One region of the Moheibacter sp. genome, then DNA from elsewhere that is predicted to be linked to it. Evidence: riboswitches for the same ligand, from Rfam matches in the RefSeq annotation. Region 1 holds a riboswitch; the other holds the start of a gene.
What was found. Region 1 has a riboswitch for S-adenosylmethionine ahead of WBF63_RS10630 (homocysteine S-methyltransferase family protein). Riboswitches for the same ligand answer to the same signal wherever they lie in the genome.
Positions count from the first base shown of each region.

Region 2: linked by a shared signal. The riboswitch ahead of WBF63_RS03210 (trans-sulfuration enzyme family protein) and the one ahead of WBF63_RS10630 (homocysteine S-methyltransferase family protein) in region 1 are both predicted to bind S-adenosylmethionine.

Region 1 is NZ_JBATWT010000024.1:33,453-36,876, reverse strand. Features, by position in the region: gene WBF63_RS10635 (DUF808 domain-containing protein) at 185-1,051, opposite strand; SAM riboswitch class I at 1,386-1,487, shown strand; gene WBF63_RS10630 (homocysteine S-methyltransferase family protein) at 1,584-2,585, shown strand; partial or broken gene metH (methionine synthase) at 2,645-3,424, shown strand, end outside.
Region 2 is NZ_JBATWT010000008.1:69,330-72,753, reverse strand. Features, by position in the region: gene WBF63_RS03225 (DEAD/DEAH box helicase) at 1-326, opposite strand, end outside; gene WBF63_RS03220 (hypothetical protein) at 588-1,034, opposite strand; gene WBF63_RS03215 (hypothetical protein) at 1,168-1,638, shown strand; SAM riboswitch class I at 1,792-1,893, shown strand; gene WBF63_RS03210 (trans-sulfuration enzyme family protein) at 2,027-3,196, shown strand; gene WBF63_RS03205 (homoserine dehydrogenase) at 3,288-3,424, shown strand, end outside.

The DNA.
Region 1 (3,424 bases):
AAGCACGAAGAAAAGCTACACCGTATTGAGGTGTTTCGCTTAGCTGATTTTTAATTAATTCAAACATTTTTTCTTCGTTTTTTTGTTGTTAAACTTTCCTTTTGAGTTTGCAAATATCTAAAAAAAGAATTTAGAAAAACAAATTTAAATTTTAAATCATTTGTTTTTAGTCAGTTATGAAAAGTTAATTCCTGACAGCACTCAGAACTTTCTTTCCACCTGAAACCAAAAAGAAAGTCAAAAGCCCTGCAATCAATCCGAATGCAATTTCTTTTACGATGGACGGCAAACCAGGCAAAAGATGATGGAAATAATCAATCTGATGAACGAAAATTCCGCCAGAAACCAAAATCAAAGCGATGGTTCCGATAATCCCCAAGGCTTTGATTACAACTGGAAGTGCTTTTACCAAAAAACTTCCCAAAGCATTGAAAAATCCTTTTTCGCCCGATCTTTTGATGAGTTTATATCCTGCATCGTCCATCCGCACAATAAGTGCCACAATTCCATAAACCCCGATCGTTGCCAGAATAGCAACTACCGAAACCGTTAGGATTTGCGTTGCCAAAGGTGCTTCCAAAACCGTACTGAGTGCGATAATCACAATTTCGACCGACAAAATAAAGTCGGTCACAATGGCCGAACGGATTTTTGTTTTTTCGGCTTCGTGGTTGTCTTCGGTATTTTCATCAATGACTTCTTCGCCCTTTTTTTCACGATGTGTAAAATAATGGATGATTTTTTCTATCCCTTCGTAAGCCAAATAAAATCCACCGATAATCAGTGCAATTTTGGTGGCAACGGGAAGAAAAACATTGAGCAATAAAACAATGGGAACGATGATGAGTTTATTGACGAAAGAACCTTTTGTGATGGCCCAGAGAACCGGGATTTCGCGTGAAGAAAGAAATCCGGTTGCTTTTTCAGCATTTACAGCAAGGTCATCACCGAGAATTCCGGCTGTTTTTTTGGTTGCAATTTTACTCGCTACGGCTACATCGTCCATTAAGGCAGCGATATCGTCCAGAACTGCAAATATTCCTGAGGCCATTGGTTTTTATTTGATTGTAAAAGTAAGGGTTCGGGATTAATTTTGGAAGTTAGAATTTGGAAAAAAAAGAAATATTTTATTTAGCTTTTGATTGGTAGAACTCTTGGTTTTGTGAGTTTTGTAATTCGTAGGGTTTCATTACCTGCTGGAGTCTATTTTTTTGTTAGAAAAAATGGAAAATTCTTAAAACAGGAAGAAATTAAAAACTGACATAAAATAAATTTCAATCGAATCATTATAAGTAAAACGGGAAACCTAATTTTTCAAATTGAATTTTAATATAGTAGATAAATATTTTTTGTTTAATTCAAAATTTAATCAATACATTTGTTCTTCCTTATTGAGAAAGGTGGAGGGATTAGGCCCTGTGAAACCTTAGCAACCCGTTGAGTCGGGTGCTACATCCTATCTTGGCGAAGCCGGGAAAAGATAAGGGAAGAATTACTTCGCATATTTCTTTCATAAGGTAGATTGTATTTTTAATTGTTTGGAGATTCCAATTGGGAACTTTAAACCTTAAACATGAAACCAAATGACAGATTTAATTCAAATCATTCAAAACAGAATCCTCATTCTCGACGGCGCCATGGGTACCATGATTCAGCGCCATCAGCTTTCCGAAGAGAATTATAGAGGAGAGCGCTTCAAAGATTTTCATCAGTCGCTGAAAGGAAACAATGACCTGCTTTCCATCACTCAACCGGAAATCATCAAAGAAATCCATTTGGATTATCTGAAAGCCGGAGCCGATATCATCGAAACCAATACTTTTAACGCCAACCGGATTTCTATGATCGATTATGACATGGTCGATTTAGTGGACGAATTAAACGTTGCTTCCGCGAAATTAGCCTTGGAAGCTGCGGAAGAATTTACCAAACAAACTCCCGATAAACCCCGGTTTGTAGCAGGTTCCTTAGGCCCGACCAATCGTACAGCTTCGATTTCCCCCGATGTCAATGACCCGGCTTTTCGGAACATCGATTATGACGAATTGGTGGAAACCTATAAACAACAAACGACTTCTCTTTTGAAAACCGGCGTCCATGCGATTTTGGTCGAAACGATTTTCGATACTTTAAACGCAAAAGCTGCTTTTTTTGGAATAATGGAAGCGATGGACGAAACGGGAATTCAGGTTCCGCTGATGGCTTCCGGCACGATCACCGACAAAAGCGGCCGTACTTTATCGGGACAAACCACCGAAGCATTTCTGATTTCACTTTCGCATATTCCATTGTTGAGCATTGGTTTGAATTGCGCTTTGGGCGCAACCGATATGATTCCTTATGTCGAAATTTTATCGGAAAACGCACCTTTTTATGTAAGTATTTATCCGAATGCCGGATTGCCCAATGCTTTTGGCGGATATGATGAATCGCCTGAAATCATGTTGGAAAATCTCAAACCGATGATTGAAAACGGCTGGGTAAATATCATTGGCGGATGTTGCGGAACCACACCCGAGCACATCAAAGCCATTGCAGATTTTACAAAAGATTTTGAACCGAGAAAATTGCCGGAATTGGTATAAAAAGTTCTCGACTCCGCTCGAACTGACCCTACTTTTGTCACTTCGAGCCGAGAAGTAAATTAAAAAAAATGAATTTAAAACTAACACTCAGCGGACTTGAACCGCTCTACATACGAGACAATTCGAACTTCATCAACGTGGGCGAACGAACCAATGTGACGGGTTCCAAAAAGTTTCTCAACTTAATAAAAGCCAACGATTTTGAAGCGGCTTTGCAAATTGCCCGTGACCAAGTGGACGGAGGCGCCCAAATCATCGACATCAATATGGACGAAGGAATGCTCGATGGCAAAGAAGCGATGGTTCGTTTTCTTCGTTTGATTGCTGCTGAACCCGATATTTCAAAAGTTCCCATCATGATTGATTCTTCGAAATGGGAAATTCTGGAAGCCGGATTGAAAAATGTGCAGGGAAAAGCGATTGTGAATTCCATCAGTCTGAAAGAAGGCGAAGCGGAATTCATTCAACATGCCAAAAAAATCCGTCGATATGGGGCAGCAGCGATTGTTATGGCGTTTGACGAAGACGGTCAAGCCGATAATTTGGAACGAAGAATTGAAATCTGTAAACGTTCTTATGATATTTTGGTCAATCAAATTGGTTTTCCAAAAAATGATATCATTTTCGATGTCAATATTTTCCCTTTAGCAACCGGAATGGAAGAACATCGCCGAAATGCGCTCGATTTTTTTGAAGCCACCCAATGGATCAAAGAAAATCTGCCGGGAGCTTTGGTGAGCGGCGGTGTGAGCAATGCTTCTTTTTCGTTTCGTGGAAATAATCTCGTTCGCGAAGCCATTCATTCGGTGTTTTTGTACCATGGAATCCGCCATGGAATG
Region 2 (3,424 bases), on a different contig from region 1:
CCTCCATAAACAGATTGGATCATCACATTTCCCAAGTATTTGGAATAAACTTCCAAATCTTTGGTGATTTGCAAACAAAGTTCACGAGTCGGACAAAGAATGATTGCCTGAATGGTACGGCTTTCCACACTAAGTTGATCCAAAATTGGTAATCCAAAAGCAGCGGTTTTACCGGTTCCGGTTTGCGCCAATGCGATTAAATCCTGTTCGGAACTTAAAATTTGAGGAATTGCCTGTTGCTGAATAGGCGTAGGTGCGACGAACCCAAGTTCGTCAATGGCTTTTTGAATCGCAGGATTCAAGCCCATTTCTTGAAATGTTGTCATTTTAATTTTTTTAGCCGGTAACTGGTCCATTTATCCTCGCACCGGAGATTTTTGTTAAAAATCGAATGCGAAAGATGAAATCAAACGGCCACGCAGCCTATCAAACCCAAAATGAATCTTTTACATTCGTGTTTTCCACCCGGAAAACGGGCGCAAAATTACAAAATTTATTTTAATTATATTTAAATTTAAAAAAACAAGCTTCAGATTTTATTGAATTCTATATTTATACTTCAGAAGTAAGGATTGTGAATGTCAAATTTAGAAAATCTCTTTGATCTTATATTTCTGATTGTTGAATTCCACTTCATCACCGGCTTTTGCACCTTGCAAAGCTGCATAAATAGGCGCATCCACATTTAGTCCTATGTATTTTTTTCCTTCATGATCAAACATTGTGGCCGAAATTCCGATGAAGAAATTCAGAGAATCGGTTAGCACCAAAGCGCCTGGTTCCACTTCTGATTTAGCGTCAAAATCTAAATTTAAAAAACTGTCCAAAGCCATTTTTGCGCGATTAATACGAATTTCTAAACTTTTTGCTGATTCTCGGCTTTGGTCTTGTTTAGAAAAATCTTCGGGATCAAGGGAAGATTCTTCATCCAAATCTGCCGCTTCTGAATAGGTTTCATACATATCTTTCAAACCTTTCAGCTCTTCTTTTTCGATTTCAATAATCCGATTTTTAATTTCTTCTTTTAACGACATAATGCTTAATTTTTAATAAAATTAGCTAATATTGTCTGAAATAAAAATGTCCCACATCAGAAAAGAATTTATTATGAGAAAATTTATCTGCCTTTTTATCTTAAGTATATCATTAACAGGGTTTTGCCAAGAAATGACAAAAGAAGATTATTCACCTTCCAAATGGCGTTTCGGTGGTGGATTGGGTTTGGGATTTGGGAGTAATGGGTATTTTGGATTTGCCATTTCTCCATTTGTCGGTTACGAAATCATTCCTCAACTGGAAGGTGGACTTACAGTGGGTTATCAATATTCAAAATGGAGCGACTCCAAACAAAATCTTTTTAACGCGGGGCCTTATTTAAATTATTATCCGATTCCTTCACTTTTTGCCCGTGCGCATTACGAATATTATACGGGAACCAACGAAATCGAATATGAATTTGAGTCCGATAATTTCAAATACAATTTTAATGAATCAGCGCTTTGGTTGGGTGGTGGTTATCGGACCACCGGAAAAGTTCAGTTATACGCAGGTTTGATGTACAATGTTTTGTACGATAAAAGTTCCAGTTTATTCTCCACCGGATTGCGACCTATTTTGGGCGTAAGTGTTGGGTTTTGAATGAATTGAAAATGAATTTAAATATCAATTATAAAATTTTAACTAATTTTTATTCAGGTAATTATATCATAATTTAAAATTTTAACAAAAATATATTTGGAAATTCCATTATTTCGAAATTAAATTTGCATCCGAGAAGTTCATACAAAAATTGTCTTATCAAGAAAAGCTGAGGGAAATGGCCCAATGAAGCTTTAGCAACCTGTCTTTTGACAAGGTGCTACATCCATCCGCCGCATGGCAGAAAGATAAGTGAAGTAAAGTTTAGATTATAATTACAAAATATAACGGACTCTTCTGACTTATCAGAAGGGTCTTTTTTTTGGACTTTTTCTGAAGCTGCTCTTGATAAGGTTTTGACAACAAGTAACTAAAAAACACAAATATCATGAGCAGAATTACAGACATCATTCATTCCGTCCCTGTAGACGAATTAACAGGATCGATTTCCGTTCCGGTTTACCAAACTTCCACTTTCGTTCAGCAAGCGCCGGGTGTGCACAAAGGCTATGACTACGCCAGAAGCAATAATCCCACAAGAAAGGCACTGGAGAACATCGTTGCGAAATTAGAAGGCGGCGATGATGCCTTTGCATTTGCGACCGGTCTGGCAGCCATAGATGCCGTTGCCAAGCTACTTTCCACCGGAGATGAAATCATCGCGGTGGACGATATTTATGGTGGCGCTTATCGGTTGTTCACCCATATTTATGAAAAATTAGGGATTAAAATCCATTATGTGGACACGACCGATGCCGAAAACATTTTGGAATTCATCAATGAAAAGACCAAATTGATTTGGATCGAATCCCCTACCAATCCGACTTTAAAAGTTTCGGACATTCAAAAAATTTCAGAAATCGCAAAACCTTTCGGTTCACTTCTCGTGGTGGACAATACGTTTGCGAGTCCTGTCGCCCAACTTCCTTTTGAATTGGGTGCCGACATCATCATCCATAGCGCAACCAAATACCTGGCAGGGCATTCCGATTTGGTTGCCGGTTTGGTTGTGACCAAAACCAAAGAATTATCAGAAAAAATAAAATTTATACAAAACGCCACCGGAGGAATACTCGGCCCGTGGGATTGTTTTTTAGCCATTCGTGGAATCGAAACGCTTGAATTAAGGGTCAGACAACAAAGCGAAAATGCAATCAAAATTGCAAAATATCTGACAACGAGGCAAGAAGTGGATAAGGTTTATTATCCCGGATTAACTACACACAAAAATCATGAAGTTGCTAGAAAACAACAAAACGGGCTGTTTGGCGGCGTGGTTTCCTTCAGTCTGAAAGATGACACAGTGGAAGCTGCCAATCAATTTGTTACATCCACAAAGTATTTCAAGCTCGCCGAAAGTTTGGGTGGTGTCAAAAGTTTGCTTTGCCATCCGGCACAGATGACACATGCTTCCATTCCGAGAGAAAAACGCTTACAATCTGGCGTTCAGGATTCTCTGATACGACTTTCCTGCGGAATTGAAGATGTAGAAGATTTGATCGCAGATTTGGATGCAGCGTTGAATAAAAAAGAAAAGTTGATTTTTAAGGAATGCTAACCAATGATTGGCCGAAGAATCACACAAATATTAAATAAGACTTCCTCAGTTAATTAATAACGTAATCGGCCAATTTTTAAAATGATAAGAAATGAAAAAACTTAACATCGGTTTATTTGGATTTGGTGTGGTGGGAGAAGGAATTTACCAAGTGCTTTCCGAAAAATCCCAGCTCAATACAAACATCAAAAAAATCGTCATCAAACATCCTGATAAACAAAGAAATGC